Regions from separate parts of the Streptomyces sp. NPDC002784 genome, predicted to be linked through region 2. Evidence: riboswitches for the same ligand, from Rfam matches in the RefSeq annotation. Region 2 holds a riboswitch; each other region holds the start of a gene.
What was found. A riboswitch is a leader RNA that binds a small molecule or an ion and turns the genes downstream of it on or off. The one in region 2 is predicted to bind cobalamin.

Region 1: it holds a riboswitch for cobalamin, as region 2 does, so the genes downstream of both, ACWD1Z_RS35830 ((2Fe-2S) ferredoxin domain-containing protein) here and ACWD1Z_RS28330 (cobalamin biosynthesis protein) in region 2, are expected to answer to the same signal.
Region 3: it holds a riboswitch for cobalamin, as region 2 does, so the genes downstream of both, ACWD1Z_RS32750 (energy-coupling factor ABC transporter permease) here and ACWD1Z_RS28330 (cobalamin biosynthesis protein) in region 2, are expected to answer to the same signal.
Region 4: it holds a riboswitch for cobalamin, as region 2 does, so the genes downstream of both, ACWD1Z_RS00870 (ribonucleoside-diphosphate reductase subunit alpha) here and ACWD1Z_RS28330 (cobalamin biosynthesis protein) in region 2, are expected to answer to the same signal.

The regions. Positions count from the first base shown of each region.
Region 1 is NZ_JBSFVD010000068.1:726-7,893, forward strand. Features, by position in the region: gene ACWD1Z_RS35805 (adenosylcobinamide amidohydrolase) at 1-455, shown strand, start outside; gene ACWD1Z_RS35810 ((2Fe-2S)-binding protein) at 599-1,300, opposite strand; gene ACWD1Z_RS35815 (heme ABC transporter ATP-binding protein) at 1,297-2,124, opposite strand; gene ACWD1Z_RS35820 (FecCD family ABC transporter permease) at 2,121-3,122, opposite strand; gene ACWD1Z_RS35825 (ABC transporter substrate-binding protein) at 3,272-4,261, opposite strand; gene ACWD1Z_RS35830 ((2Fe-2S) ferredoxin domain-containing protein) at 4,317-4,697, opposite strand; cobalamin riboswitch at 4,779-4,957, opposite strand; gene ACWD1Z_RS35835 (GNAT family N-acetyltransferase) at 4,981-5,517, shown strand; gene ACWD1Z_RS35840 (ABC transporter substrate-binding protein) at 5,605-7,113, shown strand.
Region 2 is NZ_JBSFVD010000020.1:57,438-65,111, forward strand. Features, by position in the region: gene ACWD1Z_RS28310 (alpha/beta hydrolase family protein) at 1-227, opposite strand, end outside; gene ACWD1Z_RS28315 (class II aldolase/adducin family protein) at 852-1,553, opposite strand; gene ACWD1Z_RS28320 (anion permease) at 1,805-3,040, shown strand; gene ACWD1Z_RS28325 (hypothetical protein) at 3,072-3,293, shown strand; cobalamin riboswitch at 3,476-3,615, shown strand; gene ACWD1Z_RS28330 (cobalamin biosynthesis protein) at 3,738-4,679, shown strand; gene ACWD1Z_RS28335 (cobyric acid synthase) at 4,676-6,211, shown strand; gene cobN (cobaltochelatase subunit CobN) at 6,208-7,674, shown strand, end outside.
Region 3 is NZ_JBSFVD010000031.1:37,306-44,979, reverse strand. Features, by position in the region: gene ACWD1Z_RS32775 (cupin domain-containing protein) at 1-410, opposite strand, end outside; gene ACWD1Z_RS32770 (GNAT family N-acetyltransferase) at 519-1,058, opposite strand; gene ACWD1Z_RS32765 (energy-coupling factor ABC transporter ATP-binding protein) at 1,117-1,959, opposite strand; gene cbiQ (cobalt ECF transporter T component CbiQ) at 1,956-2,705, opposite strand; gene ACWD1Z_RS32755 (energy-coupling factor ABC transporter substrate-binding protein) at 2,712-3,074, opposite strand; gene ACWD1Z_RS32750 (energy-coupling factor ABC transporter permease) at 3,071-3,778, opposite strand; cobalamin riboswitch at 3,809-3,991, opposite strand; gene ACWD1Z_RS32745 (hypothetical protein) at 4,104-4,313, opposite strand; tRNA gene ACWD1Z_RS32740 (tRNA-Gly) at 4,723-4,792, shown strand; gene ACWD1Z_RS32735 (class I SAM-dependent methyltransferase) at 5,034-5,777, shown strand; gene ACWD1Z_RS32730 (hypothetical protein) at 6,250-6,477, shown strand; gene ACWD1Z_RS32725 (GMC family oxidoreductase N-terminal domain-containing protein) at 6,679-6,957, shown strand; gene ACWD1Z_RS32720 (hypothetical protein) at 7,046-7,318, opposite strand; gene ACWD1Z_RS32715 (hypothetical protein) at 7,381-7,650, opposite strand.
Region 4 is NZ_JBSFVD010000001.1:181,887-189,560, reverse strand. Features, by position in the region: gene cyc1 (epi-isozizaene synthase) at 1-305, shown strand, start outside; gene ACWD1Z_RS00885 (bifunctional albaflavenone monooxygenase/terpene synthase) at 302-1,678, shown strand; gene ACWD1Z_RS00880 (GlxA family transcriptional regulator) at 1,683-2,648, opposite strand; gene ACWD1Z_RS00875 (ribonucleotide-diphosphate reductase subunit beta) at 2,875-3,888, opposite strand; gene ACWD1Z_RS00870 (ribonucleoside-diphosphate reductase subunit alpha) at 3,888-6,245, opposite strand; cobalamin riboswitch at 6,368-6,492, opposite strand; gene ACWD1Z_RS00865 (GNAT family N-acetyltransferase) at 6,545-7,051, opposite strand; gene mctP (monocarboxylate uptake permease MctP) at 7,123-7,674, opposite strand, start outside.

The DNA.
Region 1 (7,168 bases), on a different contig from region 2:
ACGCCCATGGCCCGGGCGTCGGGCTGATGACCGCGGCCGATGTGCGCGCCTACGGGTACGCCCACGACGGCGGGGTGCACGCCGTGGCCACCGCGGGGCTCGGGGTACGCGGATGGGCCGCTTCCCCGGCCGAGGGCACGGCTGCGGCACCGCACGCCGGCACGATCAACATCGTCGCGACACTTCCCGTCGCCCTGACCGACGCGGCGCTGGTCAACGCGGTGGCCACAGCCACGGAAGCGAAGGTGCAGGCGCTGCTCGACGCGGGGTACGACTGCTCCGGCACCCCCACGGACGCCGTCTGCATCGCCGCCCGTTCCCCACGCACCGAAGACGAGGTCCACGCCTTCGCGGGCCCCCGCTCCCTGTGGGGCGCCCGCCTCGCCCGCGCCGTCCACAAAGCCGTACGCGCCTCCGCCGACGAGTCATCTGCTCCCCTGAACCCGTGCTACTGAGCTTTCCGTCGTGTTGACGTGTCGGGTGAGAGAACGGGGTCGGTGAGACACCCAGGATGACGTCGGTGCCGTCCAGTAGGGCCCCAGGCAGGCGCGACGCCTTGGCCGGCCGCGTCCCCTGGGTGCCCCGGCCGTCAGGTGAGTCATCCGGTCAGGCAGCAGTCTCCGCATGTCGTGCCCGCCGGAGTGCGGTAGAAGAGGCAGCAGCTGCGGCGGCGGAAGCCGAGGTCGGGGCCGGTGAAGTGGCCGGTGCCGGAGAGGCGGCCGGTGGCCAGGAGGCCGGTGGTGAGTTCGGTGAGGGGGTCTCGCAGGTCCGGCCGTGCCGTCAGCAGTACCTGGGCGGTGCCGGCCAGTGCTGAAGCGGCGTTGCCGTCCAGGAGGCGGGGGGAGATCTTGACGCGGCTCCCTGTGGCCAGCGCGTCGAGGTGCTGTTCGACCACCACCTCGTACAACTTCCCGGTGAGGTTCGGGATTCGGTCGGCGGGCCAGCCGCTGGGGTTGGGCAGCCTCAGCGCGGGGCCCTCGTCGGCCCGGTGCAGCCCGGTCAGGTCGGGGACGATGCCGTGGAGGAGTGTGCAGGCCAGGACCGGGGACCACAGGCGGGCGGCGTGGCCGAGCTGCGCGATGGAGAGGCCGATGCGCGCCTCCCGGGTGTCGTACCGGTCGGCGATCACCTGCGCGAGGTCGGCAAAGCCTCGGGCGTAGGCGTCCGTGACCGGGTGCCATCCCTGGTCGGGGCCGCCCACGGTCAGGGTGAAGAAGCCTCCCAGAGCTGCTACGTCCTGCAGCGCGGCAGCGACGGCCCCGGAGGGCACATGAGCAGGTACAGGTACCGGTGCGGTCATGTCTGCTTGGCTTCCTGTCTGGGTGCGGGCTGGTGGCCGGTGAGCAGCGTCACCTGTGGCTGGCCGGTGCGGGGATGCTCGGTGATGTCCGCCTCGACGCGGTAGACGTCCTTCAGCAGGGCGGGAGTGAGGACGTCACGGGGTGTGCCTTGGGCGACCACGCGTCCGGCGTCCAGCACGCAGAGGCGGTCACAGAACGAAGCGGCGAGGTTGAGGTCGTGCAAGGCGACCACGGCGGTGACTCCGAGGCGGCGGACGAGGCGGAGCGCGTCGAGCTGGTGGCGCAGATCGAGGTGGTTGGTGGGTTCGTCCAGCACCATCGTCCCGGCCTGCTGGACGAGTGCGCGGGCGATCAGGACGCGCTGCTTCTCACCGCCGGACAGCCGGTCGAAGGGTGCCTGGGCGAGGTCGGTGACGTCCAGTTCCGTCAGGGCGGCCGTGACGATGGCGCGGTCGTCGGCGTCATCGCCCGCAAAGGGGCGCTTGTGCGGGGTGCGGCCCATGGCCACCACCTCATACACGGTGAGCTCGAAGTCCCCGGCGTGCTCCTGCAGGACGGCCGCCAACCGCCGGGCCAGTTGCTTGCCGGGCATCCGCCAGATGTCCGTCCCGTCCAGCAGCACGCGACCCGACGTGGGGCGCAGCGCCCGGTAGACGGTGCGCAGGAGGGTGGACTTGCCGGCGCCGTTGGGGCCGACGAGCCCGACCACCTCCCCGGCTGACACCGTCAGGGAGACTCGGTCGACCAGGGGTGTGCCGTCGACTGCCACCGACACGTCGTCGATGTGCAGCGTTGCGGGTGCCGTGGGTGGCCGTCCGGTCATCGCGCGCTCCTGCGCATCAGCCAGAGGAAGAAGGGGCCGCCGACCAGGGCGGTGAGGATGCCGACGGGGATCTCCTCGGGGCTCATGAGGGTGCGCGCGGCCAGGTCGGCGGCGATCAGGAAGGCCGCGCCGAGCAGAGCCGCGGCCGGGAGCGCTCGGCGGTGGTCGGCCCCGACCAGGAGCCGTACGACGTGGGGCAGGATCAGGCCGACGAAGCCGATCTGGCCGCTGACCGCGACGATCGTGCCGATCATCAGGGCGACCAGGGTGAACAGTGCGGCACGGAACCGGTGGACGTCCAGGCCGAGGGCGGCTGCGGCCTCTTCACCGGCGAGCAGCAGGTTCAGCGGACGGCTCACGCCGAGGAGGACGGCCGTACCGAGCAGGACCACGGCGGCCGGGATCCACACGATCGTCCAGGTGGTGCCGGCCAGTCCGCCGAGCATCCAGCGCATCGCCGACTGCGTCTTGTGGGGGTCGTTGGAGGTGACCACGAGGAAACTCGCCACCGCCGACAGCACCTCGGCCATCGCCACGCCCGCCAGGACCAGCCGTACGGTGGTCATCCGTCCGCCGGAGCGGGCCAGGAAGTACACCGCGACCAGGGCCGCCAGTGCACCGCAGAACGCCGCCAGCGGCAGCGAAAAGGCTCCGAACAGTGTGACGTTGAGGACGAGGACCAGGACCGCGCCGACGCTCGCGCCCGACGACACTCCCAGCAGCATCGGGTCGGCGAGCGGGTTGCGGACCAAGGCCTGCAACGCCATCCCCGCCACCGTCAGGCCGGCTCCGACCACCGCGCACAGCAGTACCCGGGGCAGCCGGACGTCGGTGACGATCGTCTCCCGCACCGGGGGCCACGTCTCATCGGCGAGGGCGGGGTGCAGGTGGTGGAGCAGGATGCGCCACACCTCGTCGGCCGGGATCGTGACCGAGCCGGCCGCGATCCCGAACGTCGCCGCCACCGCCACCAAGGCGGCGAGCCCGGCCAGGACCAGGGCGTAAGGGAGTCTGCGGCGGCCGGTGACGGCCTGCGCGGTCCCGGCCCTGGCAGAGCCGTTGCCGACCGTGTCGGTGGTTACCGGCGTCCTGCCCGTGGCGACGGCGACGGCGTCGGTGCCAGCGGCGGCCGATTCGCTCACGCCGGTCACCGGAAGCGGTCCGGGTGGAGCTGGCGTGCCAGCGACGCGACGGCCGCGGGCACCCGTACGCCCACGACGGTGGAGGACAGCGGCAGCACCGCGAACCGCCGGTTCTTGATGGCGGGCACGTCCTGCAGCGCCGGATTGGCGAGCAGGAACTCCTTCTTCTGCGCCACGCTCTGGTCGCCGTAGTCGTAGATGACGATGACCTCGGGCGCTCGCTCGGCCACCTGCTCGAACGACACGTCACCGAACGGCTTGTCGAGGTCGGCGAAGAGGTTGACGCCTCCGGCCCGCTTGATCATGTCGTTGCCGATGCCCGCGCCACCCGCGGTGAAGGCGCTCTTGTCGCCGCTGTCGTAGACGAACAGCTTTACCGGCTCCACTCCGTCGAGTTTGCCGTCCACCTCCTCCAGGGTGGTGTGCAGCCGTTCGATCTGCCGTTCTGCCCGCTCGGGGACGCCGAAGACCTTGGCGACCTCGCGGATCTCCTTGTCCATGGCGGTCATCGTCACCGGCCCAGCCGGGCATTCCTCGATGTTGAGGCGGGTGTTGATGCCGGCCTGGGTGAAGGCGGCACGGGAGCGGCCCTCCTTCTCGTCGAAGGTGGAGGCCCAGCCGCCGTAGACGAAGTCGGGCTCGGCGGCCAGCAGCGTCTCGTACGACGGGTACTGCTCCGACAGCACCTTGACCTTGTCGTAGGCGGCCCGGTACTCGGGGAGGATTGCGTCGTCGAGGTAGCCCGTGCCGACCATCGACTTCTCCAGCCCGAGCGCCAGCATCACCTCGGTCGCGTGCTGGTTCAAGGACACCGCGCGCTGGGGTGGGCGCTGAAACGTCGTTGTCACCCCGCAGTTGGACACGGTGACCGGGAATCCCTTGTCGGCCGGGCCGTTGGAGCCCCCGGCGTTGTCCTGGGCGCTTGCGCCGCAGCTCGTGATGAGCACAGCGGTGGCCGTGGCCAGCAAGGGGGACAGCAGACGTCTGCCCGTCATGGGAAAGGTCCTCTCGTACGGGTGTTACGGACGGTCGGCGCGCAGGCTGCCGGTCTCAGCGGGCCGCGCGGCGCCGAGGCGGGGTGAAGGCGTAGAGGTCGAGGATCTCGGGCCGGGCAGCGATGCCGGGACCGCCCGCGCTCACCCAGGCGGCGATGTCCTCGGTCGCGGCGGGGTCGTTGACCAGGCCCAGCCAGACCGGCCGCGCCCCGGCGGCCCGTCCGGCGGCGGAGGGCTGCACGACGATCACGTTGGCCTGATCGCACACATCCAGGCAGGCGGAGACGCGTACGGGAGCGGCCTCGCCCAGCCGCGCGGTCTGCGCCGTGTGATCGACGCCGGTCACCTTGGGACTGCCGCAGCAGCAGTCCCGGCACACAACGACCCGGCACGGCACCGGAGTTACCGGTCTTGTACCGACCGACCCTGTGCCCACCGGGCTGTCGTACGCCTCCTCGGCCGGCCTCACGGGCATGCCGAACCACCCTCCTCCGGGGAAATCCGCCCCGGGTTCGTCGAGGAGGCGACCGCCTGAGTCTCCTGGCTCTCGGGTCGAAGCGCGTCCCGGCCTTCCCACCCGGCTTGGGGCAGTGGCCTGTTCGGGACTGGCTCGCCGATCACAGTGGCGGGACCGCGCCGGATTCACACCGGCTTCCTCGTTCCGCCGTCGCCTTGTCGCCGAACATCATCGCACAGGGCTACCTGCATATGATGCGCAGATGCAGAAGTATCGCATCAGGACCGCCATGGCCGCCGATCTCGACGAGGCGCGGGCGGTGATGCTCGACACCGTCTACCGCGACTTCGGCACCGGCTACGTGCCGCACTGGCACGCCGACATCATCGATCCGGGGTCGTTCTACGTCGTCCCGCCCCGGCACACCCTGCTGGTCGCCGTCGACGACGCGGACGGGACGGTGGCCGCCACGGCCGCGCTCGATGCGCGCGGGCCGGTCCATCCGCCGAACCCGCGGTGGCTGGCGGAGCGGTACCCGTCGGGTGAGACCGCGCAGCTGAGGCGGGTGTACACGCGCCCGGAACACCGGCGGCGCGGGCTGGCCCGGCAACTGGTGGAAGAGCTGCTGGACTTCGCACGGACGGAAGGCGGCTACCGGTCCGTGTACCTGCACACCGACCCGCACTCCCCCGGCGCGATGAGCCTGTGGCGGACGCTGGGCAAGGTCGTCTGCGACGAGAGGGAGGACGTGCCCGGCGGAGGCAATGGCGTGGTGCACTTCGAGATCCCGCTTGCTTAAATGAAAATCATATTCATATGATGCTGGTCGACGTCGGCCGACCGACCCGTACGGGAACGTCCGCCCTGGAAAGACAGAACGAGGACCATGAGATCTCCCCGCCGTCGACTCATAGCCGGCCTGCTGCTCGCCCCCGCGCTCTCCGGCTGCTTCGCCTCCAACGACGACGACTCGTCCTCGGACTCCTCCGGCCCGGGTGAGGCCGGGCGCCTGCGGGTGGCGTTCGCCTTCCAGCCGACGGAGAACTACTCGCCGTACGGCGGCCAGGACTCCTTCATCCTGTCCCGGCTCGGTGTGAGCGAAGGGCTGACCCGGCTGGACGCCAACGGCACCGCGGCCCCCGCGCTCGCCGAGTCGTGGAGCAGCCGACAGGGCGGCAAGAGCTGGGTGTTCACGCTGAGGGACGCCACCTTCCAGGACGGCAGTGAGGTCACCGCGGAGGCCGTCGCCTCCGCCCTCACCCACGCCGCCGCGGCCGACCCGGCGCCGACCGCGATCTCCGGCGTGAAGCTGACCGCCGAGGTCGTGGGCGACGACCAGGTGAAGGTCGGCACGGGCGAGGCCGACCCGGTGCTGCCGCTGCGGCTGACCAACCCCAGCCTCGCGGTGTTCTCCCCCAAGGCGTACGGCAAGGACGGCAAGGTGAACCCGGCCGGCACCGCCACCGGCCCCTTCGAACTCACCCGGACCACCGGGGACACGGCAGCCGCCCTGGACCGCTACGACGACTACTGGGGCGGGCGCGCCCAGGCGTCCGGCATCGACGCGAAGTTCGTCTCGGACGGCACCGCCCGCGCCAACGCCCTGCGCACCGGGGACGTGGACATCGCCGAGGCCCTGCCCGTCGCACAGGTCGCCTCCCTGGACGAGGACTCCGTCCACGAGATCAACACCGCGCGGAACACCAGCCTGTACCTCAACACCCAGCGAGGCGTCTTCAAGGACGCGGCGCTGCGGGCCGCCGCGCGCGAGGCGATCGACACCTCCGCCGTCGCCAAGGGCGTGTACGAGGGTCACGCCGAGCCCGCCCAGGGCATCTACGGCCCCGCCCTGACCTGGACCGCGGACAAGAGGACCGAGCCGACCGGCCGGGCCGAGGCCACCGACGCGGACGGCAAGCCCATCACCATCGCCACCTACAACGACCGGGCCGAGCTGCCCGAGACCGCCCAGGTGCTCCAACAGCAGCTCCAGAAAGCCGGGTTCACGGTGAAGCTGGAGGTGCGCAGCTACGCACGCCTCGAAAGCGACCTGCTGGCCAAGAAGTTCGACGCCGCCGTCGCCTCCCGCAACATGATGCTCGACACGGGTGACCCGGTCACCGTCCTGGCCAGCGACTTCACCTGCGACGGCAGCTTCAACCTGTCGTTCCTGTGCGACAAGGACGTCGACCGGCTGGTCGAGAAGGCCCGGGCCGAGGCCGATCCGGGCAAACGGCAGGACGCCGCGATGAAGGCGGAGGCCGCGATCATCGGCACCGACGCGGTGATCCCGCTGGTGCACCTGAAGGTCGTCACCGGCCTGAGTGCGTCCGTCCAGGGCGCGCTGCTCGACCCGTACGAGCGGCAGTTCGTCGGCACCGGGACCCGGCGCTGAACCCCTTGGCCAGGCCCCTTGCCGCCGCCCTGCGCGCACTCGCGCGGGGTGGCGG
Region 2 (7,674 bases):
TCACCGCCGAGGCCGTAGACGCCGGGGCGCAGGGAGGCCAGGTCGCGGGTGAGCGAGATCTGGCCGGCCGCCGTGCCGTGCACCGTGAGCCGGGGCTCGGTGGGCAGGGGCCTGCCGGGGGGCGCCTTGAGCGCGGCGTCGCTGGCGAGTCGCCCGGCGGCCACGCTTGCCGCGCCGGCGGCCAGGGCCATGGTGACGGCAGCGGCCGTCGCGGTGACAGTGCGCACGCATCCAGTGTCCCGGCGGACCCCGCGTACGGCCAGTGGGAGGGGGAGGCGGGGGGTCGGTTAGGGGGCTGGCTAGGGGGCGGAGGCGGGGGCGTTAAGGGGTGGGCGGACGCGGGTCGCGGCCAGCGGGAGAGCAGACGCGGGCGCCGGTCAGCGGGAGAGCAGAGGCGGGCGCCGGTCAGCGGGAGAGCAGAGGCGGGCGCCGGTCAGCGGAACGGCGGACCCGCGTCACACCAACGAGGCGGCGGGCGCGCGTCACCGCCAGCGGGAGAGCCGACGCGGGCGACGCCAGCGGGACGACGGACACGCGTCACGGCCAACGGGACAGCGGGCGCAAGCTACGGTCGTCGGAACGGCAGACACGCATCGCGGCCAACGGCACAGCGGACCCGCGTCACACCAGCGAGGCGACGGACGCGCATCACCGCCAGCGGACGGAGACGCAGGCGCCAGTCAGCGGGACGGCGGACGCAGGCGCCGGTCAGCGGAACGGTCGGCAATGCCTCACGGAGGACGGAACAGCGGACGCGCGTGACGGTCAGTGGGACGGCGGGCGCGCGTCACCGGTAGCGGGACGGCGGGCCCCGTCATCGGCAGCGGGGCGGCGGGCGTGGGGCCGTAGGGTCAGGACTGTTGGCCGTAGCCCCGTAGCTTCTCCGTCACCTCCGTCAGTTGTTCGGCGGACAGCAGGGAGGGGGACAGGCCCGGTATCGAGGACGCCGTGAGCCAGACTCGGCACATCCATTCCAGCTGGGCCGTGCGGTCGTAGGCCTGGGTCAGGGTGGCGCCGTAGGCGAGCGTGCCGTGGTTCTGCAGGAGGCAGGCGGTGCGGTCGGTCAGGGCCCGGAGCATGTTCCGGGCCAACTCCTCGGTGCCGTACGTCGCATACGGGGCAACCCGGACGGGGCCGCCGAGGTCCGCGGTGATGTAGTGGATCGCCGGGACCTCCTGGACCAGGGTCGAGACGGCCGTGGCGTGCACGGCGTGCGTGTGGACGATCGCGCGGGCGCCGGTGGCGCCGTAGACGGCGAGATGCATGGGCAGCTCGCTCGTGGGCCGCAGCTTTCCGAGGACCTGGCGCCCGGACAGGTCGACGCCCGTCACGTCCTCGGGGGTGAGCCGGTCGTACGGCACCCCCGTGGGGGTGACCAGGACCGTGTCCCCGACGCATACCGAGACGTTCCCGGACGTGCCCACGACCAGACCGTCGGACACGGTCCGGCGGGCTGTCGCGACCAGTTCCTCCCAGGCGCGCGCCTCCTCGGGGCGTACGCCCTCCGGCCATGACTCCCCCGCGCCCCGCCCGTTCTCCCGCTGCTCAGCCATGCGGCGATCCTGCCAGCCGACGGGCCCGGCTTCAGGGTGACCAGGATCTCTTCCCCGGTCCCTGAGCCCGCTCCGGAAGGTCGCCCAGGGCTCCCGACCCTTGGGGCGCCTGAAGCCCGCGGAACCACGTGGAACCGACGCAAGACGGAACGCCTGGTTCAGACACCCCGTAGCTCACCCCAGTTCACCTTCCGTTCACTCAGGTTACTTACGTTCGTCCAGCCAATGACCTCGAACGATTGCCTGGGTAAATGGAAAACTTCTCGCTGATCCTCGCGATTGTGGTAATAACCGCACTCGCGTTCGATTTCACGAACGGTTTTCATGACACCGCCAATGCGATGGCCACGACCATCTCGACCGGTGCGCTCAAGCCCAAGGTCGCGGTGGCCATGTCCGCCGTACTGAACCTTGTCGGCGCGTTCCTCTCCGTGGAGGTCGCCAACACGATCTCCAAAGGTCTCGTCGACGAGACCGGCATCCGTCCCGAGGTCATCTTCGCCGCGCTGGTCGGGGCGATCCTCTGGAATCTGCTGACCTGGCTGGTCGGTCTGCCCTCCAGCTCCTCGCACGCCCTCATGGGCGGCCTGATCGGCGCGACCATCGCCTCGGCGGGCGTCGGCGCGGTCCACGGCGACGTGCTCGTCACCAAGGTCCTCATCCCGGCGATCGCCGCCCCGCTGGTCGCGGGCCTCGCGGCGATGCTCGCCACGAAGCTGATGTACTCCCTGGGCAAGAAGGCCGACGGCAGCAAGTCCTCCGAGAAGGGCTACCGCGCCGGCCAGATCGCCTCCGCCGGCCTGGTCTCCCTCGCCCACGGCACCAACGACGCGCAGAAGACGATGGGCATCATCACCCTCGCCCTCGTCGCCGGCGGCACCCTGGCGCCCGACTCGGACCCGCCGATGTGGGTCATCCTCTCCGCGGGCGTGGCCATCGCGCTCGGCACCTACCTCGGTGGCTGGCGGATCATCCGCACCATGGGCAAGGGCCTGACCGACCTCCAGCCGCAGCAGGGCTTCGCCGCCCAGACCAGCGCGGCGACGGTCATCCTGGCCTCCTCCCACCTCGGTTTCTCCCTCTCCACCACGCACTCCGTCTCCGGTGCGGTGATGGGCGCGGGCCTCGGCCGCAAGGGCGGCGTCGTCCGCTGGTCCACGGCGACGCGGATGTTCGTCGCGTGGGGCCTGACGCTGCCGGCCGCGGCGCTCGTCGGCGCGCTGGCCGAGTGGGTCACGAACTTCGGCTCCTGGGGCACGGCGGTCGTGGCGGTGTTCCTGGTCGGCTCCAGCGCGGCCATCTGGAAGCTGTCCCGGCGCGAGATCGTCGACCACACCAACGTCAACGAGACCGAGGAGCCCGCGGGTGTCGTGACCACGGCGATGGCGGCCGTCACGCCGCCGCCGCCCGCCGGCCCGGCGACCGAGGAGCTCGCGGCGACGATCCCGGCCCCGGCCGGGGAGCCGACGCCGTCGGCCCGCGTCTGACCCCCGACCGGATACTCAAGGAAGCGGCATCATGAAGATCGACTGGGCGGCTCTCGGCTCCGTCTTCGGCGTCAGCCTCGTGGTCACCGTGGCCCTGGTGGCCCTGTTCACCCTCGGCATCGCGGGTCTGACGCGGCGCGAGCGGGCCGTGGAGCAGGGGGGCTCCGCGGGACTGGCGGTCACCGGCGCGTACGCGTGTTTCGCGGCGTGCGCGGCGGCTGTGGCGTACGGGATCTATCTGATCGTGGTCTGACGCGCCTCGCGCGACGGGCTCGCGCCCTGTTCCGGTGCCCCTGACGGGGGTGTTCGGGGCAGGGCGCTTTCGCGTACGACGCGGACGGGGGCGACGCGCCCGGCCCTCCCCAACCCCGCCCCACCGGACCCGGTGTGGGCCTCAGCACACTCTCCTCTCGCAGGTCAACAGCAAGTTGACGGCTGTTCCGGGCCCGTGGTGGACTGCCGGAGCCATTTACGGCGGCAGGAGAGGAAGCCGGTGCGATTCCGGCGCGGTCCCGCCACTGTCACCGGGGTAGGAAGCCCCGGGAGCCAGGAACTCTCACCGCCGGTCTCGTCGAACCAGGGCGTGGACACCCTGAGTGAGGACATATCGCCATGCGCGGCTGCCGTTTGACACAGGCTCTGAGATGCACGGCCCCCGACGCCGGGGTTCCGGCCGACCCGTCGGCCGGCTGAGCCGATGCGGGCCGATCGCGTCTTCGCGTACGGCGCCGCCGCCGGCCTCCTCGGTGACCTGATCCTCGGCGATCCCCGCCGCGGGCATCCGGTCGCCGTGTTCGGGCGGGCCGCGAGCGCCGTGGAACGGCGGCTGTGGCGGGACGACCGCGGCCGGGGCGCGCTGCACACCGCCGTGTGCGCCGGTGGCGCCGTCGCCGTGGGTGCCCTCGCCTCCCGTGCGGTACGCCGCTCCCCCGCCGCTCGTGTCGCGCTGACCGCTGCCGCCACCTGGGCGGTGGTCGGGGGGACTTCGCTCGGGCGGGAGGCCCGGACCGTCGGGCGGGCGCTGCGGGCGGGGGACGTCGAGGCGGCGCGGGCGCGGCTGCCGCATCTGTGCGGGCGGGATCCGCACGCGCTGGACGCCGACGGGATCGCGCGGGCGGTGGTGGAGTCCGTCGCCGAGAACACCTCCGACGCCGTCGTGGGAGCACTGGTGTGGGGCGCTGTGGGCTCGGTCCCGGGCCTCCTCGGGTTCCGGGCCGTGAACACCCTCGACGCCATGGTCGGCCACAAGTCGCCCCGCTACCGGCGCTACGGCTGGGCCTCCGCGCGCCTCGACGACGTCGCCGGGTGGCCGGGGGCGCGGCTGACCGCCGTACTCGCCGCCGTCGCCGGAGGCGATCCGCGGGGTGCGGTGCGGGCCTGGCGCGCCGACGCGGCGCAGCATCCGAGCCCCAACGCGGGGCCCGTGGAGGCGTCGTTCGCGGGGGCGCTGGGGGTGCGGCTCGGGGGGACCTTGTCGTACGGCGGACGGATCGAGCACCGGCCGGTGCTGAACGGGGAAGGGCGTGCTGTGGAGGTCGGGGACATCGAGCGGGCCGTACGGCTGTCCCGGCGGGTGAGCTGGCTGGCGCTGGCGGTCAGCGCCGCCGCGCGCCGCGTCGTGGCGGGGAGGCGGTCATGAGCAGCGGAGGTCTCCTGGTCGCCGGTACCACCTCCGACGCCGGAAAGAGTGTCGTCACCGCCGGAATCTGTCGCTGGCTGGTCCGGCAGGGGGTGAAGGTCGCGCCCTTCAAGGCGCAGAACATGTCGCTGAACTCCTTCGTCACCCGCGAGGGCGCCGAGATCGGCCGGGCGCAGGCCATGCAGGCGCAGGCCTGCCGCGTCGAACCGACCGCGCTGATGAACCCGGTGCTGCTCAAGCCGGGCGGCGAGCAGAGCAGTCAGGTCGTGCTCATGGGCAAGCCTATGGGCGAGTTGAGCGCGCGCGGCTATCACGGCGGGCGGCAGCAGCAGCTCCTCGGGACCGTGCTCGACTGCCTCGCCGAGCTGCGGGACACGTACGACGCCGTGATCTGCGAGGGGGCCGGTTCGCCGGCCGAGATCAATCTGCGGCGCACCGACATCGTCAACATGGGCGTCGCGCGCCGCGCCCGGCTGCCCGTGCTGGTGGTGGGTGACATCGACCGCGGGGGCGTCTTCGCCTCCTTCTTCGGGACGGTGGCGCTCCTCTCCCGCGAGGACCAGGAACTCGTCGCCGGGTTCCTGGTCAACAAGTTCCGCGGCGACGTCTCGCTGCTGGAACCCGGCCTCGACATGCTGCACGACCTCACCGGGCGCCGCACCTACGGCGTCCTGCCCTTCCGGCACGGGCTCGGCATCGACGAGGAGGACGGACTGCGCGTCTCCCTGCGCGGGACCGTGCGGGAGTCCGTGGTTGCCCCGCCCGTCGGCGCGGACGTGCTGCGGGTGGCCGTCTGCGCGGTCCCGCTCATGTCCAACTTCACCGACGTCGACGCGCTGGCCGCCGAGCCGGGTGTCGTCGTGCGGTTCGTGGACCGGCCGGAGGAACTCACCGACGCCGACCTCGTCGTGGTGCCCGGGACCCGGGGCACGGTGAAGGCGCTGGAGTGGCTGCGCGCGCGGGGGCTCGCCGACGCCCTCGTCCGCAGGGCCGCCGAACAGCGGCCCGTGCTCGGCATCTGCGGCGGCTTCCAGGTGCTCGGCGAGCACATCGAGGACGACGTGGAGAGCCGCAGGGGCCGGGTCGACGGGCTCGGCGTCCTGCCCGTACGGGTGCGGTTCGCGCGCGAGAAGACCCTCACCCGGCCGGTGGGGGAAGCCCTCGGCGAGCGGGTCGAGGGGTACGAGATCCACCACGGGGTCGCCTCCGTGGCGGGCGGCGAGGCGTTCATCTGCGATGACGAGGGAAACAGCCTCGACGGCTGCCGGGTCGGGCAGACCTGGGGCACGCACTGGCACGGCTCGCTGGAGTCGGACGGTTTCCGCCGGGCGTTCCTGCGGGAGGTGGCGGCCGCCGCGGGCCGCCGCTTCGTACCGGCCCCCGACACCTCCTTCGCCGCCCTGCGCGAGGAACAGCTGGACCGGCTGGGCGATCTGATCGAACAGCACGCGGACACCGACGCGCTCTGGCGGCTCATCGAGTCGGGCGCGCCGCAAGGACTGCCTTTCATTCCACCGGGAGCGCCCGCATGAGCACAGTGTTGTTGTTGTCGACCGCCGACACGGATCTGCTGGCGGCCAGGGCCGCGTCCGGCGCCTCCTACCGGATCGGCAACCCGACCCGCGTGGACGTCGCCGAGGAACTGCCCGCGCTCCTCGCGGGCGCCGACATCGCCGTCGTCCGGCTGCTCGGCGGCAAGCGCGCCTGGGAGGACGGGCTCGCCGCGCTGAAGGCGTCCGGCATCCCGACGGTGCTGCTGGGCGGGGAGAGCGTCCCGGACGCCGAGTTGATGGCCGAGTCGTCGGTGCCCGCCGGGGTGGTCGCCGAGGCGCTGCGCTACCTCGTCGAGGGCGGGTCCGCCAACCTCACCGAACTCGCCCGGTTCCTCTCCGACACCGTGCTGCTGACCGGCGAGGGGTTCCTGGAACCGCAGCAGATGCCGGAGTACGGCGTCCATGGCTCCCGCGCACAGGAGAGCGGCCGCCCGACCGTCGGCGTGCTCTTCTACCGGGCCCATGAGCTCAGCGGCAACACCGCGTTCGTGGACACGCTCTGCGACGCCATCGAGGCCCGCGGCGCCAACGCCCTTCCGGTGTACTGCGGTTCACTGCGCGGCGCGGACATGGGGCTGTACGAGATCCTCGGCCGGGCCGACGCCCTCGTCGCCACGGTCCTCGCCGCCGGCGGTACGCACGCCTCCCAGGCGTCGGCCGGCGGCGACGAGGAGGCGTGGGACATCGGAGCCCTCGCCGACCTCGACATCCCCGTGCTGCAAGGGCTCTGCCTGACCTCCTCGCGCCGGGCCTGGGACGAGTCCGACGCCGCCCTCTCCCCCATGGACGCGGCCATGCAGGTCGCGATCCCGGAGTTCGACGGCCGGCTGATCACCGTGCCGTTCTCCTTCAAGGAGCAGGGCCCCGACGACGTCCCGGTGTACGCCGCCGACCCCGAGCGGGCCGCGCGCGTCGCCGGAATCGCCGTACGGCACGCGCGGTTGCGCCACAAGCCGAACGCCGAGAAGAAGCTGGCGCTCGTCTTCACCGCCTACCCGACCAAGCACTCCCGGGTCGGCAACGCGGTCGGTCTCGACACGCCCGTCTCGGCGGTGCGGGTGCTGGACGCGCTGAAGGAAGCCGGGTACGGGGTCACGGAATACCCCTCCGACGGCGACGAGTTGATCCACCGGCTCATCGAGGCCGGCGGCCACGACGTCGAGTGGCTGACCGAGGAGCAGCTGGCCTCCGCGCCCGCGCGGGTGCCGCTGGCGGACTACCAGGCGTGGTTCGACCGGCTCGACCCGCAGCTCAGGGACGCCATGCTGGAAGCCTGGGGTGAACCGCCGGGCTCGCTGTACGTCGACGGGGACGACATCGTGCTCGCCTCCCTGCAGTTCGGGAACGTCGTGGTCATGATCCAGCCGCCGCGCGGCTTCGGGGAGAACCCGATCGCGATCTACCACGACCCGGACATGCCGCCGTCCCACCACTACATGGCG
Region 3 (7,674 bases), on a different contig from region 2:
TACTCCTCGCGCGGGGCGCCGGGGGAGAAGAGCATGAGCATGGACGTCGGCTCGTCGGTCGCGTTCTTGAAGGCGTGCAGGCCGCCGACCGGCACGTACAGGAAGTCGCCCGCGCGGCCGGTGACCCACTTCTCGCCGTTGTAGAGCTCCAGTTCGCCCGAGAGGACGTAGAAGGACTCCGAGATGGTCTTGTGGAAGTGGGTCTTCGCCCCGGCGGACCGTGGCGCCAACTCCGCCTTGTACAGGCCGAATTCGCCGCCGGTCGACAGGCTGGTGGCGAGGTAGTGCGTCGAGCCGCCGGGCGAGGAGATGTCCGGCGGGGTGTCGGCCGGGCGGAAGACGGCGTTCACCTCGCCCTCGTCGCCGTGGTAGCGGGTCGGCGGGTACGGGAGGTCTTCCGGGTACGACATGATGAACTCCTTCTGGCAGGTCTCCACCCGCAGGATCGCTCCCGCCCGCAGAGAGCGGCATCGGGCGTACGGGTGATCTTGAGGTCCCGTGGAACGAGGGCCGGAGTCCTAGGTCCGGACGGGCGGCCTCTTGCGGTACACCACGTTCGGACGCAGGGGCCCTGCCGGTGCCGTGAGGTCGTCGAAGTCGTACTCGGGGACGCGGGTCATGCCGATGCGGCGCATCACCGCCTGCGAACGGAAGTTGGTGGCCGTGGTCACGGCGAAGATCTCCGGCAGCGCGAGGGTGTCGAAGCCGTACGCCAGGACCGCCCTGGCGGACTCGGTCGCGTACCCCTGCCCCCAGGCGGGACGGGCGAGCCGCCAGCCGATCTCCACCCCGTCGAAGGGGGTGTCGTCCTCCACCTCGTCCAGGCCCGCGAAGCCGATGAACTCACCCGTGGCGCGCACCTCCACCGCCCACCAGCCATGGCCTCGCCGGTCGAACTCGGCCAGGAAGCGCGCCACGGAGGCGTCGCTCTGCTCGCGGGTCAGCGCCGCGCCCAGATGCTCCCGCACGGCGGGATCGGCGTTCATCGCCGCCCAGGGTTCCAGGTCGGAGTCCCGCCAGTGGCGCAGGACGAGGTGATCGGTACGCAGTTCAGCCATGCCGCCCAGCCAACGTGAGCCGGACGCGCACGGCAATTCCTTTTCCTCGCCGGGTGCGTCAGCCGTCGGCCGGTATCGACGCGATCAGCGCGGCGAGTTCGTCAGGGGTACGGGGACCTGGAACACCGTCACCCAACAGCCCTTGCTCGCGGAGCAGTTGTGCCGCGGCCACCCCCCACGGCAACCGCAGCCCCGCTGCCCGCAGGAGATCCGTACGGGCCAGCATCTCCGGCGCGGGCCCTGTGCGGACGCCCCCCGGAGTGAGCATCGCCGCGTCATCGGCCCAGCGCAGCGCGAGATCGACGTCATGGGTGGCCATGACCACCGTCGTACCGCTCGCCCGCAGCCGCTCCAGCGTGGCGAGCAGCCGTTCCTGCCCGTCCGGATCGAGCCCGGCGGTCGGCTCGTCGAGGATCAGCACCCGTGGCCGCATCGCCACCGCGCCCGCGATGGCCGTCCGCTTGCGCTGACCGTAGGAGAGCAGATGGGTCGGCCGGTCGGCCAACGCCGTGATGTCCAGCGCCGCCAGCGCCTCCTCGACCCGCCCGCGCACCTCGGTGTCGGTGAGCCCGAGATTGAGCGGCCCGAAGGACACGTCCTGCCCGACGGACGCCGCGAACAGCTGATCGTCCGGATCCTGCACCACCAGCTGCACGGTGGTCCGCAGCCGGGTCAGCCCCTTGCGGTCGTACGAGACCGGCTTCCCCTCGACGGTCAACCGGCCCGTGCGCGGCCGCAGTCCGCCGCTCAGCAGCCGCATCAGCGTGGTCTTGCCGCTGCCGTTGCGTCCGAGCAGGGCCAGCGCCCGCCCCTCGCACACCTCGAAGTCCAGCCCGTCGAGCACGACCGGTCCTTCCTCGTAGGCGTAGGACGCGCCTTGGAGGGCGATCAACTCGCTCATGACAGGGGGCCTTCCAGTACGAGGGTGAGGGCGGCCAGCGCGACGAGGAGCCCGCAGCTCGCGGCCGTGAAACGGGCGGAGACGCGGGCCTCGGGCACCAGCACGCGCAGCGTGCCGTCGTAGCCGCGTCCGGCGAGCCCGGACTGCAGCCGCACGGCCCGCTCGAAGGCCCGCACGAAGGCGGTGGCCCCGAGCCCGCCCAGGGACCGCCAGGTCGCGGCCCGCGTGGTGTGCCCGAGCCGCGCGGCCTGCGCCTCCCGGACCCGGCGCATCGAGTCCAGCAGCAGGAAGCTCATCCGGTACGTCACCAGCGCCACGTCGACCACGGCCGCCGGCACTCCGGCCTTCACCAGCCGGGGCAGCAGATCCGACATCGGCGTGGTGAACGCGAACAGCAGCACGCCCAGGGAGGCCGCCGAGGTGCGCAGCAGCAACTCCCCGGCGCGCAGCGGACCGTCGTCGGCGAGGGAGACGAACCCCTGCGGCCCGCCCACCTGGACGAGCAGCGTGGCCGCACCGGTCACACAGAAACCCAGCGGGACCCGGTAGGCGCGCCACAGCTTCCGGCCCGGCACACCCGCCGGACCGAGCAGAACGACCAGGGACGTCACCACGACCAGGGCGGCCCCCGGCCACGGCGGCAGGGAGATCGCGAGCACGGTCAGGCCGAGCCCGAGCACGGCCTTGTCCACGGGATGGCGCCGGCGCCAGCGACTGCTGTGCGCCGCCGCGTCGATCGGCAGCACCGGGGATCAGACCCCTTCGCGGTCGGACTCCCCGGCACCCCGCGCGCCCACGGCATCCCGTTCCAGCGCCCGCTGTTCACCCTGCTTGCGGCCGCGCCGCAGGCCGAAGTAGTAGCACAGGACGCCCGCGCCGAGCGCTGCCTGGAGGGCGAACAGCGCCGACTCGATCTCCCCGGACGGAGGTTCGTACAGGGGCGAGAACCAGGGTTCGTAGTCCGGGTCGATCTCGGTGATCGCCGTCTCCGCCTCGGCGTCGGCGCCCGCGAACGGCTCCTCCTTGTGGTCGCCGAGACCGAGCACGAGCGGCATCACCGCGAGCAGTGCCACGGCCAGCAGGAGCAGCAGGTTGATCTTCGTGTTGCGGCTCATCGGGCCACCGCCTCGCTCGACTCGGTCCGGGCCCGCTTGCCGTCGGTCAGGAGCACGCCGAGCCGGGTCAGTTCTCCCTTGCTGGACTGCACCAGCAGCCGCATCACGAGCACGGTGAGAAGTCCCTCGCTCACCGCGAGCGGGATCTGGGTGACGGCGAAGATGGAGCCGAACTTGCCGAGCGCGCCCAGGAATCCGCTGCTCGGGTCGGGGAACGCGAGCGCCAGCTGGACGCTGGTGACGCAGTAGGTGGACAGGTCGGCGACGAACGCGCCGCAGAACACGGCGCCCATCAGCGGCACGTCGTAGCGCCGTAGCAGCTTGTAGACGGCGTATCCGGCCCAGGGCCCGACGATCGCCATGGAGAAGACGTTGGCGCCGAGGGTGGTCAGGCCGCCGTGCGCGAGCAGCAGCGCCTGGAAGAGCAGGGTGATGGTGCCCAGGACCGCCATGATCGGCGGCCGGAAGAGGATGGCGCCCAGGCCGGTGCCGGTGGGGTGGGAGCAGCTCCCGGTCACGGAGGGCAGCTTGAGAGCGGACAGGACGAAGGTGAAGGCCCCGGAGGCGCCGAGGAGCAGGGTGCTCTCCGGGTGTTCCCTGACCTCACGGGTGAGCGACCGGACTCCGTGGACGACGAACGGCGCGGACGCGACGCCCCAGGCGACGGCGTGCGCCGGAGGCAGAAATCCCTCGGCTATGTGCATGGCTCAGCAGACCCTCTCCAGCACCTCGTGGATGGTTGACGCGCCTTGGCCGGTCTCCTGGCTGACGGGTGACACCGCCCGTACTCCGCCTTCCCGGGTCCGAGGACCCAGTGGCTGCCCGCGAGGGCCGGAGCCGGACTTCCCGATCACAGTGGCGAGGGCCGCACCGGCATCACACCGGATTTCCCGTTCACCAAGGCGTGGTGACAGTAGTGCCTGATCAGGTCGGCTGACAAGCGCTCCCCAGGGGCGCAAGGACGGCGCACGCCCGCACACGCGCCGGGGCGCGCACCGGCGGCGCCCGGGTCTCGGGCCGGGCAGGGGGTCAGTCCCAGCTGTAGCCGTCTCCGAAGTTGAGGGTGTGCTCCAGCACGTCCTCCAGCGGGTCGTTGATCTCGACGGTGTTGACCACGGTGACCACGGGCGCGTTGTTGGAGACATGCACTCCGGGGCCGTCGTGGGCGGCGGAGTCACCGGCGGCGGCGAGAACCGTGGCGGTCAGGGCGGCGGGGACGAGAGTGACGCGTACGCGCATGGCTGCTCTCCTTCGGCATCGGGGCCCACACCGTGTAAGAACCCGATCGGGAGTTACCGCGCATCCCCGCCTCGAAGTCAACGAGACCGGGCAATTCACCTGGAAGAGGCTGGCGTCCGGCGGTGCGGGCTCTCGCGGACCGGTCGGCTGACCGTCCCCATCCCCAGCAGGTGGGTGAGCAGAGGGTTCTCGTCGCTCTTCAGCCGCATACGGCGTCCGCCCGGCCGCCACGATGCTGACGTGCGGCCTGGCCGCCCCTCGGATGAAGATCGGGATCGAGGTGTCCGCGCGGTGCGGGGCCGGAGAGCCGCGCGACGCGCTGGGAGGTGACTCGGCGACGGGCGCGGCACCCCGGAATGCTGTATAGTCGATCTTGAGCGGTCCGCCGGAAGCCCGGCGCTCCGGTTCTGCGTTGGTGGTCCAAGGAAAGACGCCCCGCTTCCTGCGGGGAGATGCAGGTGCAAGGCCTGCCCGGCGCTCGGATATGTGGCCCGTCCCGAACATCGGGGCGGGCCACATGCGTTGTCGGCGCATGTTCCGTCCGGGCGTCCGGCGTACGTCTGTTGGTTGATCCGAGGCTCACCCCCTCGACTTCTTCGTGTCATCTGCCAGTACGGCCTGCCGAGCGCGCCGGTGAAGACTCGCTGCCACGGCCGAGGGCCCCGGAAAGCGGGGTCCGGCAGGGCCGTGTACCGGAGGAAGCGCAGAAGGGGGCAGCACGTGGGCGTGCAGCAGTACGACCGGATCGGCGAGGCATTCGAGGGGTTCAAGTCCTTGCCGCTGATGCGGTACGGGGAGGTGCCGAGCTTCCTGGGCATGGTCGGGGACGTGACCGGCAAGTCGGTGCTCGACCTGGCGTGCGGCACCGGCTTCTACAGCCGTGAGTTCAAGCGGCGGGGCGCGACGGACGTCTTCGGGGTCGACATCTCCGCCGAGATGATCGCCGCCGCACGGGAGATGGAGCAGCGCGATCCGCTCGGGGTCCGCTACGAGGTCGGAGACGTGGGTGAACTGCGGCCCCTGGACCGGCGTTTCGACATCGCGCTGGGGGTGCAGTGCCTCAACTACGCCGAGGACATCGCCGCGATGGAGCGGATGTGCCGGAACATCCACCGCAGCCTGGTGCCGGGCGGGGAGTTCTTCGTGCTCGCCCAGAAGCCCGACTACCGCTTCGACTGTCCGTCCCTGGACAAGTACGGGTTCCGCTGCGAGCCCACCGGCGAGGAGATCGAGACGGGCCCGCGGGTGCGGGTCACGGCCCTGCTCGACCCGCAGCCGATCACCATCGTCAGCACGGCCCCGCGCCGCGAGGTCTACGAGTCGTGTCTGCGGGCGAGCGGGTTCGGTGCGCTGGAGTGGGTTCCGCTGCAGGTGTCCGAGGCCGGCCTCCGGGAGTTCGGCGAGGACTTCTGGGCGGACGTCCTCGCCCACCCGCCCCTGGAGATGCTCCGCTGCCGCGCCTGAACGGGGCCCGGTAGAAGGGGAGTTGGGTGCACAGGCGTTGACGCCCGTCTTCCCTCAGTGGTTCAGAGGCTCATCCACTGAGCCACTGCAGGGGAGCCGGGATGGGTGCGCTGCCGCGGGGGAGTACGGTCGATGTGCTGGAGAAGCGGCTGCGGGAGGACATCCTCGGCGGCCGTCACCCCGCGGGGAGCTACCCGAGTGCGGGACTTCCTGCGCCTGGGCGGGGCGGACCTGCTGCCGATGCCCGTGGGGCACAGGCCGGACCGGATCGGTGAGATCTTCGAAGTCCGGCGCTCCATCGGCGCGTTGATCGCGGAGCGCGCCGCCGCCCGCGCCGCACCGGCTCAAGTCACCGAACTGCGCGCCCTGATGGCGGCGGTCCGCGCAGCTCAGGCGGCGAGGCCGCGCAGCTCGCGGATGCCGAGGTGCACCGCGCCCTCGCCCGGGCGACCGGCAACGGGTGTAGGTGCTGTTGACCAACACCCTGTTCAACGCCTACCTGCCGGTGCGCGCGGCGCCGGTCGGACCGTTCGCCGGAGCGGAGGCCGCCCACGACCGGCCGGCACCGGTCTTCGACGCCGTGGCCGCCGGTGACCGGGCGGCGGCCCGCGCCGCCGCGGACGCCTACCCGTCGGCCACGGAACGCATCATGCTCGACGACCTCGCGCGCGCCCGCCAACGCCGGGACGGTGCCTGGTGACCACCCGGGGAACGACGTTCAAGGAGAGGATGCCGGGCCGGGTCCGCCTGAGCGACGAACAGCGCGACCGCCCGGTCCGGGTGGACCGCGTGGCCCGCGCCGAGACGGTCCTGCTGCCCCACCGCACGACACGGGCGCGGCTGACGGGAAGCCAGGCGGGCCGACGACCACACAGCCGCGTCGTTCGGGCGCAGGGCCCCGCTGGACCGCTTCACCGACCTCTACCGGGACGCCGGAGCCACCCTCGCGCTCGGCAGTCCGCCGCTGGTCCTGCCGGTGGGCCGCCCGGTCGGCGGCACCACGGTCGTCCACTCCGGCACCTGCTACCGCACACCCGGCCACGTCGTGGACCGCCGGCGCAGCCGCCACGGCTTCGCCGCCGCCGAGGAGGGCGGACCGGACCCCCGACGGCCGCACCTCCGAGGTCGCCGACACCGTCCGCGTACGGCTGCGGCACCCCGGGCGGGCAACCCCCGCTGACGTCACAGCCGTACGCGCGCTCCTCGGCGAACACCGGATCGAACGGCCCTACGGCCTGCTCAGCAGCGCCACTTGACGCCGCCTGCGATCAGTCCTCGTCCCGCTCCGGCAGGGGAGAGTAGCCGCCGGCCCCCGGCGTACGGCCCTCCGGCGGGTAGTCGCAGTCGAGGCTGGAGATCTCGTAGTCGTCGCCCTCGCTCTGTTCCTGATCGACGACCACCGCCGCGGTGCAGGCCCGGCCGTGTTCATCGGTGAACGTGACGATCTCGCTGTAGTCCGTTGGCTGGCTGCATCCCGTCAGCAGCAGCAACGCCGACGCCCCGGCGGCCATCGCCACGCCGAGCCCCCACCGCGGTGTCATCTCTGTCCCCTCACTGTCCGTCGACCGACGAGGTCGTCCCGATACCGAGCGACTGCGATTATTCATTGCTCGGACTGCGAGCGTGGGGGCTTCGCGCGGTCCGTGGGTTCGGCCAGCTCTCGCTTGATGCGTTCCCACAGCCGTTCCGGAGGCGGAGTCGCCAGGTCCGACAGGTCGACCTCGGATGCGGCGGTGACCACCCTGGTCACGCGGGCCAGTTCCTGCCGGCAGAGCACGCAGACGGCCAGGTGCCGCAGGGCGACGGCGTCCTCGGACCGCCCGGCGTTGCCCAGCGCCAGCTCCAGCAGGTGCGCGTGATCGACGTGTGTCACCGCTGCCCTCCCGTCTCCCGTGTT
Region 4 (7,674 bases), on a different contig from region 2:
TCATCAAGCATCACGGACTGACTCTGGAAGAAGCGGTGGTGGAACTCCGGCGGCGCATAGAGGAATGCATATCCGAATTCCTGGTCGCCGAGCGGGCCGCCCTGCGCCTCGCCGACGATCTCGACGACGGCACCCTGCAGGGAAAGGAAATGAGTGCCGCGGTGAGGGCCTGCGTCTGCAATATGCGCAACTGGTTCAGCACCGTCTACTGGTTCCACCACGAGTCCGGCCGGTACATGGTCGACAGCTGGGACGACCGGTCCACGCCCCCGTACGTCAACAACGAAGCGGCAGGTGAGAAATGACCGTCGAGTCTGCTAAGCCCGAAGCGCAGATATATGCGGAATCGGAACTCCGAGAACCGCCTGTCGCCGGCGGCGGTGTCCCGCTTCTCGGACACGGCTGGAAACTGGTGCGCGACCCGCTCGCGTTCATGGCGGCGCTGCGCGCGCACGGGGATGTCGTCCGGCTGCGGCTGGGCCCCAAGACGGTGTACGCGGTCACCGCTCCGCACCTCACCGGCGCCCTGGCCCTCAGCCCCGACTTCAAGATCGACGGGCCGCTGTGGGAGTCCCTCGAGGGCCTGCTCGGCAAGGAGGGCGTGGCCACCGCCAACGGCCCCCGGCACCGGCGCCAGCGGCGCACCATCCAGCCCGCGTTCCGGCTCGACGCGATCCCCGCGTACGGGCCGATCATGGAGGAGGAGGCGCATGCGCTGACCGTGCGCTGGCGGCCCGGCGAGACGATCGACTGCACCTCGGAGTCCTTCCGGGTGGCCGTCCGGATCGCCGCCCGCTGTCTGCTGCGCGGCGACTTCATGGACGAGCGGGCCGAGCGGCTGTGCATTGCGCTCGCCACCGTCTTCCGCGGTATGTACCGCCGGATGGTGATACCGGCCGGGCCGCTCTACCGGCTGCCTCTCCCGCCGAACCGCAAATTCAACCGGGCGTTGGCCGATTTGCATCTCCTGGTCGACGAGATCGTGGCCGAGCGGCGGGCATCTGGTCAAAAGCCGGACGATTTGCTGACGGCCTTGCTGGAGGCGAAGGACGACAATGGCGAACCGATCGGGGAACAGGAGATCCACGACCAGGTCGTCGCGATACTCACCCCCGGCAGCGAAACCGTCGCGTCCACGGTCATGTGGCTGCTGCAGGTGCTCGCGGAACATCCTGAGCAAGCCGACCGGGTGGCCGCGGAGGTCGAATCCGTCACCGGCGGCCGACCCGTCGCATTCGCGGATGTCCGGGCGCTGCGGCACACCAACAATGTCGTCGTCGAGGCGATGCGTTTGCGTCCGGCCGTCTGGATATTGACGCGCCGGGCGGTGACCGACACCCAGCTCGGCGGGTATCGCATTCCGGCGGGGGCGGACATCATCTACAGCCCGTATGCGATCCAGCGCGACCCGGAGTCGTACCGGGACAACCTTCGCTTCGACCCCGACCGCTGGCTTCCGGAACGCGCGAAGGAGGTCCCGAAATACGCCATGAGCCCGTTCAGCGTGGGCAACCGCAAGTGCCCGAGCGACCACTTCTCCATGGCGCAGCTGACGCTGATCACGGCGGCGGTGGCCTCGAAGTACTACTTCGAGCAGGTGCCCGGATCCCAGGACGGCACCCGGGTGGGCATCACGCTCCGGCCGCACAACCTGCTGCTCAAGCCGGTGCCCAGGTGACGGCTCAGGCCGCCTCGGGGCCCCGGAAGGTGCGCCGGTAGGCGTTCGGGGTGGTCCCGAGGGTACGGACGAACTGGTGGCGCAGCGCCGCCGCGGTGCCGAACCCGGCCCGGCTCGCGACGGCGTCCACCGTCTCGTCCGTGGTCTCCAGCAACCGCTGCGCCAGCAGGACGCGTTGCCGCAGGATCCAGCGGTAGGGCGTGGTGCCCGTCTCCTGCTGGAAGCGGCGGGCGAAGGTGCGCGGCGACACGTGCGCGAGGTCGGCGAGCTGCTCGACGGTGACCTCCTCGTCGAGATGCCGCTCCATCCAGGTCAGGACATCGCCGACCGTGTCGCACTGGGAGCGGGGCAGCGGGCGGTCGATGTACTGCGCCTGCCCGCCGTCCCGGTGCGGCGGCACCACCATGCGCCGGGCGATGGCGTTGGCGACCTCCACGCCCTCCTCCTTGCGCACCAGGTGCAGACAGGCGTCGATGCCGGCGGCCGTGCCCGCAGAGGTGATCACCGGGTCCTCGTCCACGTACAGCACGTCCGGCTCGATCACCGCGCGCGGGAAGCGCCGGGCCAGCTCGTCGGCCTGCCGCCAGTGCACCGCGCAGCGCCTGTCGTCCAGCAGCCCGGCCGCGCCGAGCACGAAGACGCCGGAGCAGACGCTGAGCACCCGGGCGCCCCGGTCCACGGCCCGTACCAGGGCGTCGAGCAGCGCGGGCGGATACTCCCGGCCGAGGTAGCCGCTGCCGGCCGGCACGGCGATCAGATCGGCCTCCTCCAGGCGGTCGAGGCCGTACGGGGTGGAGACCGTGAACCCGGGGATGTGCGTGCTCAGCGCCGGGCCCTCGGCCGAGACGACCGCGAAGTCGTACACCGGCAGCCCCTCGTCGCTGCGGTCGAGACCGAAGATCTCGCAGACCACCCCGAGTTCGAAGGGATGCACGCCGTCGAGCAGGGCCACCGCCACGTTTCTCAGCATGTGGTCAGTGTCGCACGGAGGTGGCAGTAATTCGATGGTGTACGGCAGTCCTGCCACTGTCAGGAGTGTCGGCCCGGTACGACGATTACCTCATGGACGCATTCCTCGGAACTCTGACCGTGACCGTTCTCCTCCTTCTGCTCGCCGCCCCGGCGCTCGTGGGCCTGCGCCACGAGCGCCGGACCGACCGCCAGCTCCGGCAGGCCGGTGCTCAGCAGGCCGGTGCTCAGAAGTCCTCGTCCAGGTCGACCGTGCCCTCCACCGCGACCTGGTACGCCGAAGGACGCCGCTCGAAGAAGTTGGTGAGCTCCTGAACCCCCTGCAACTCCATGAAGGAGAAGGGGTTCTCCGAGCCGTACACCGGGGTGAAGCCGAGGCGGGTCAGCCGCTGGTCGGCGACGCACTCCAGGTACTGCCGCATCGAGTCGGTGTTCATGCCCGGGAGGCCGTCACCGCACAGGTCGCGCGCGAACTGCAGCTCGGCCTCGACGGCCTCCCGCAGCATGTCGGTGACCTGCTGCCGGAGCTGGTCGTCGAAGAGCTCCGGCTCCTCCTTGCGGACGGTGTCGACGACGTCGAAGGCGAAGCTCATGTGCATCGACTCGTCGCGGAACACCCAGTTGGTGCCGGTGGCCAGGCCGTGCAGCAGGCCCCGGCTGCGGAACCAGTAGACGTACGCGAAGGCGCCGTAGAAGAACAGGCCCTCGATGCAAGCGGCGAAGCAGATCAGGTTGAGCAGGAAGCGGCGGCGGTCGGCCTGGGTCTCCAGGCGGTCCAGCTTCTCCACCTCGTTGATCCACTTGAAGCAGAACCCGGCCTTCTCGCGGATGGAGGGGATGCTCTCCACCGCGTCGAAGGCCGCCGCCCGGTCCTCCGGGTCGGGGAGGTAGGTGTCCAGCAGCGTCAAGTAGAACTGGACGTGCACGGCCTCCTCGAAGAGCTGGCGGCTCAGGTACAGCCGCGCCTCGGGGGAGTTGATGTGCTTGTACAGCGTCAGCACCAGGTTGTTCGCCACGATCGAGTCGCCCGTCGCGAAGAAGGCGACCAGCCGGCCGATCAGGTGCTGCTCGGAGGGCGTGAGCCTGGCGAGGTCGGTGACGTCCGAGTGGAGGTCGACCTCCTCCACGGTCCAGGTGTTCTTGATGGCGTCCCGGTAGCGCTCGTAGAAGTCGGGGTAGCGCATGGGGCGCAGGGTCAGCTCGAAGCCTGGGTCGAGGAGATTCTGGTTACGGGTGGTCATTACTGGCAGGCCTCGCAGGACTCGGGGTTCTCAAGGGAGCAGGCGACGGCCTCTTCGGAGGTCGCCTGCGGGACGGGGACGGTGGCCTGGGCCGCGCGGGCGATGCGGGTCGCCGGGCGCGAGCGCAGGTAGTACGTCGTCTTCAGCCCGGACTTCCAGGCGTACGCGTACATCGAGGAGAGCTTGCCGATGGTCGGCGTCTCCAGGAAGAGGTTCAGGGACTGGGACTGGTCCAGGAACGGGGTCCGGGCCGCGGCCATGTCGATCAGCCCGCGCTGCGGGATCTCCCACGCCGTGCGGTACAGCCGCCGCACCTCCTCCGGGATCCACCCGAAGTCCTGCACCGAGCCGTTCGCCTCGCGCAGCGCCTCGCGGGTGCGGGCGTCCCAGACGCCCAGTGCCTTCAGCTCCTGCACCAGGTAGGAGTTGACCTGGAGGAACTCACCGGACAGCGTCTCGCGCTTGAACAGGTTGGACACCTGCGGCTCGATGCACTCGTAGACGCCGGCGATGGACGCGATGGTGGCGGTGGGCGCGATGGCGAGGAGGAGGGAGTTGCGCATCCCGACCTCGGCGATCCGGCCGCGCAGCGCCGACCACCGCTCGGGCCAGGTGAGTTCGGTGTCGTAGTGGTCGGGGTGCAGGACGCCCCGCGCGGTACGGGTCTTCTCCCAGGCCGGCAGCGGGCCGTTGCGCTCGGCGAGGTCGGCGGAGGCCTCGTAGGCGGCGAGCATCACGCGCTCGGCGATCCGGGTGGAGAGCGCCTTGGCCTCCGGCGAGTCGAAGGGCAGCCGCAGCTTGAAGAAGACGTCCTGCAGGCCCATCGCGCCCAGGCCCACGGGGCGCCACTTGGCGTTGGAGCGGCCCGCCTGCTCGGTCGGGTAGAAGTTGATGTCGACGACCCGGTCGAGGAAGGTGACGGCCGTGCGGACCGTCTCGTCCAGGCGCTCCCAGTCGATGCCGCCCCGGTCGACGAAGGCACCGAGGTTGACCGACCCCAGGTTGCAGACCGCGGTCTCCCCGTCGTCCGTGACCTCCAGGATCTCGGTGCAGAGGTTGGAGGAGTGGACCACATGGCCCGGCAGGGCGGTCTGGTTGGCGGTGCGGTTGGCGGCGTCCTTGAAGGTCATCCAGCCGTTGCCGGTCTGCGCGAGGGTGCGCATCATGCGGCCGTACAGGTCACGGGCGGGGATGGTCCGGCGGGCGAGCCCGCTCGCCTCCGCCTCGCGGTACGCCGCGTCGAACTCCTCGCCCCACAGGTCGACCAGCTCGGGCACGTCGGCGGGGGAGAACAGGCTCCACGGCTCATCGGCGTTCACCCGGCGCATGAACTCGTCCGGCACCCAGTGCGCGAGGTTGAGGTTGTGCGTACGGCGGGCGTCCTCACCGGTGTTGTCGCGCAGCTCCAGGAACTCCTCGATGTCGGAGTGCCAGGTCTCCAGGTAGACCGCGGCGGCTCCCTTGCGGCGGCCGCCCTGGTTCACGGCGGCGACGGAGGCGTCCAGGGTCTTCAGGAACGGGACGATGCCGTTGGAGTGCCCGTTGGTGCCGCGGATCAGCGAACCCCGGGCGCGGATGCGGGAGTACGACAGCCCGATGCCGCCGGCGTGCTTGGAGAGCCGGGCGACCTGGTGGTAGCGGTCGTAGATGGAGTCCAGCTCGTCCTTGGGGGAGTCGAGGAGGTAGCAGGACGACATCTGGGGGTGCCGGGTGCCGGAGTTGAAGAGCGTGGGGGAGGAGGGGAGGTAGTCGAGACGGCTCATGAGCCGGTAGAGCGCGGCGACTTCGTCCAGCGCGCGGACGGTGTCGTCCTCGGCGAGGCCGGCGGCGACGCGGAGCAGGAAGTGCTGGGGGGTCTCGACGACCTTGCGGGTGAGGGGGTGCCGCAGGAGGTACCGGCTGTGCAGGGTGCGCAGTCCGAAGTAGCCGAAGCGGTCGTCGGCGCCCGGGTCGACCAGCGCGTCCAGGCGCTCGGCGTGGATCCGTACGAACTCCGCGGTCCGGTCGGCGATGAGTCCCTCCCGGTGGCCGACCGCGACCGACCCGGTGAAGGACGTGACGCCCTGGGAGGCGGCCTCCTCGCGGATGCCGAGGGTGAGCAGCCGGGCGGCCAGCCGGGAGTAGGCGGGGTCCTCGGAGATGAGCCCGGCCGCCGCCTCGGTGGCCAGCTCACGCAACTCCGCCTCGTCCGCGCGGGCGGACCGGCCGCGCAGCGCGGCGGCTGCGACCCGGCCGGGGTCGGCGTCGGGGAGGTCGGAGGTCAGCTCGGTCAGGGTCCGCAGCAGCGCGGTTCCGGGACCGTCGGTCTCCACCTGGGCGGCTGAAGCTGAAGCCGGGTCGGCTGGCGCGATGGTCACTGGGGGCTCTCCCTCGCTCGGCACGGGGCCTTGCGGAGGGCAGGCGGCAGCTCACGAGCGCACGGGGCGTCGCGTCCACCGGCCCATTCCTCGAGGCCCGGACGTCTGGCACCCGGACCGGACGGCCGGGTGCGCTGTCGGCAGGTCCTCGGACTGACGATCGGGCACAGATGTGCCCAAGTACACCGTTGCGGGACAGTTCCGGATTCGCACCGGATTCCCCTGCGGCGACAGCGAGCACGAGCATACATCTTGTGCCGCCCCGCGATGTCACCCCCAGATGTTGTGTCGCGTCGGCTTCAGAGCGTCAACTCATAGGTGAGGAGAGTGAAGTCGCCGTGCTCCGGGATCGGGTTCCAGTCGCGCTCCGGGGCGCGCCGGAAGCCGAGGCGCTCGTAGATGCGGTGGGCGGTGTGCATCAGGGACTGGGTGGACAGGACGATGCCCGTGCACCCCGTCGTCGTGCGCGCCCGGTCGACGCAGGCGCGCACGAGGGCCTCTCCCACGCCCCGGCCGCGGGCCGCGTGCGCCACCGCCAGCATGCGGATCTCCGCCTCCCCGGGGCGGGCGAGATCGGCCATGGGGCCGCCGGTCGGGACGAAGGTGACGCCGCCGAGGAGCCGGCCGCTCTCCACGGCCACCAGGACCTCGGCGGCTGCCGCCCGCTTGGCGACGTCGCGGAGTTCGCCGAGGTACCAGTCGTCCTCGCCGAAGGTGAGGAGGCCGTCCTGGAGGTAGGCGCGGGCGGTGATCTCGCCCAGTTCGTCGTGTTCGGCGGGTTCCACCGGCCGGATCTGGAAGTCCATGCGGTCGAGTGTGGACGACGACGGGCCGCCGATGTCCTGCATCGGCGGCCCGCTGCGGGTGGGGTTCCCGGTCAGGGAATCGGCTTCAGTTCCTTCTGCACGCCCGGGTCGCCCGCGTCCGCCGTGTAGTCCTCGGGGCTCGTCTCGTCGACGCCCTCGGGGGCCTTCGCCGCCCTCAGGACGAAGGTCAGGACCACGGTGACGACCAGGTTCAGCACGAACGCCGTCAGGCCGATGTAGCCGATCTCCCCGATGCCGGGGATCTCCTTCGACGAGCCGCCGAAGTGCTTCTGGGTCGGCGAGGCGACACCGTACGCCGCCACCGTGCCGTAGAGCATGCCGACCGCCCAGCCGCCGAGCAGCGCCCAGCGGTGGAACCAGCGGGTGAACAGGCCGCCGACCAGGGCCGGGAAGGTCTGCAGGATCCAGATGCCGCCCAGCAGCTGGAAGTTGATGGCGACCGTCTTGTCCATCGTCAGGACGAAGGCCAGCGCGCCCACCTTCACCAGCAGGGACACGATCTTGGAGACCTTGGTCTCCTGCTGCGGGGTGGCGTCCGGCTTGATGAAGTCCTTGTAGATGTTGCGGGTGAAGAGGTTCGCCGCCGCGATGGACATGATGGC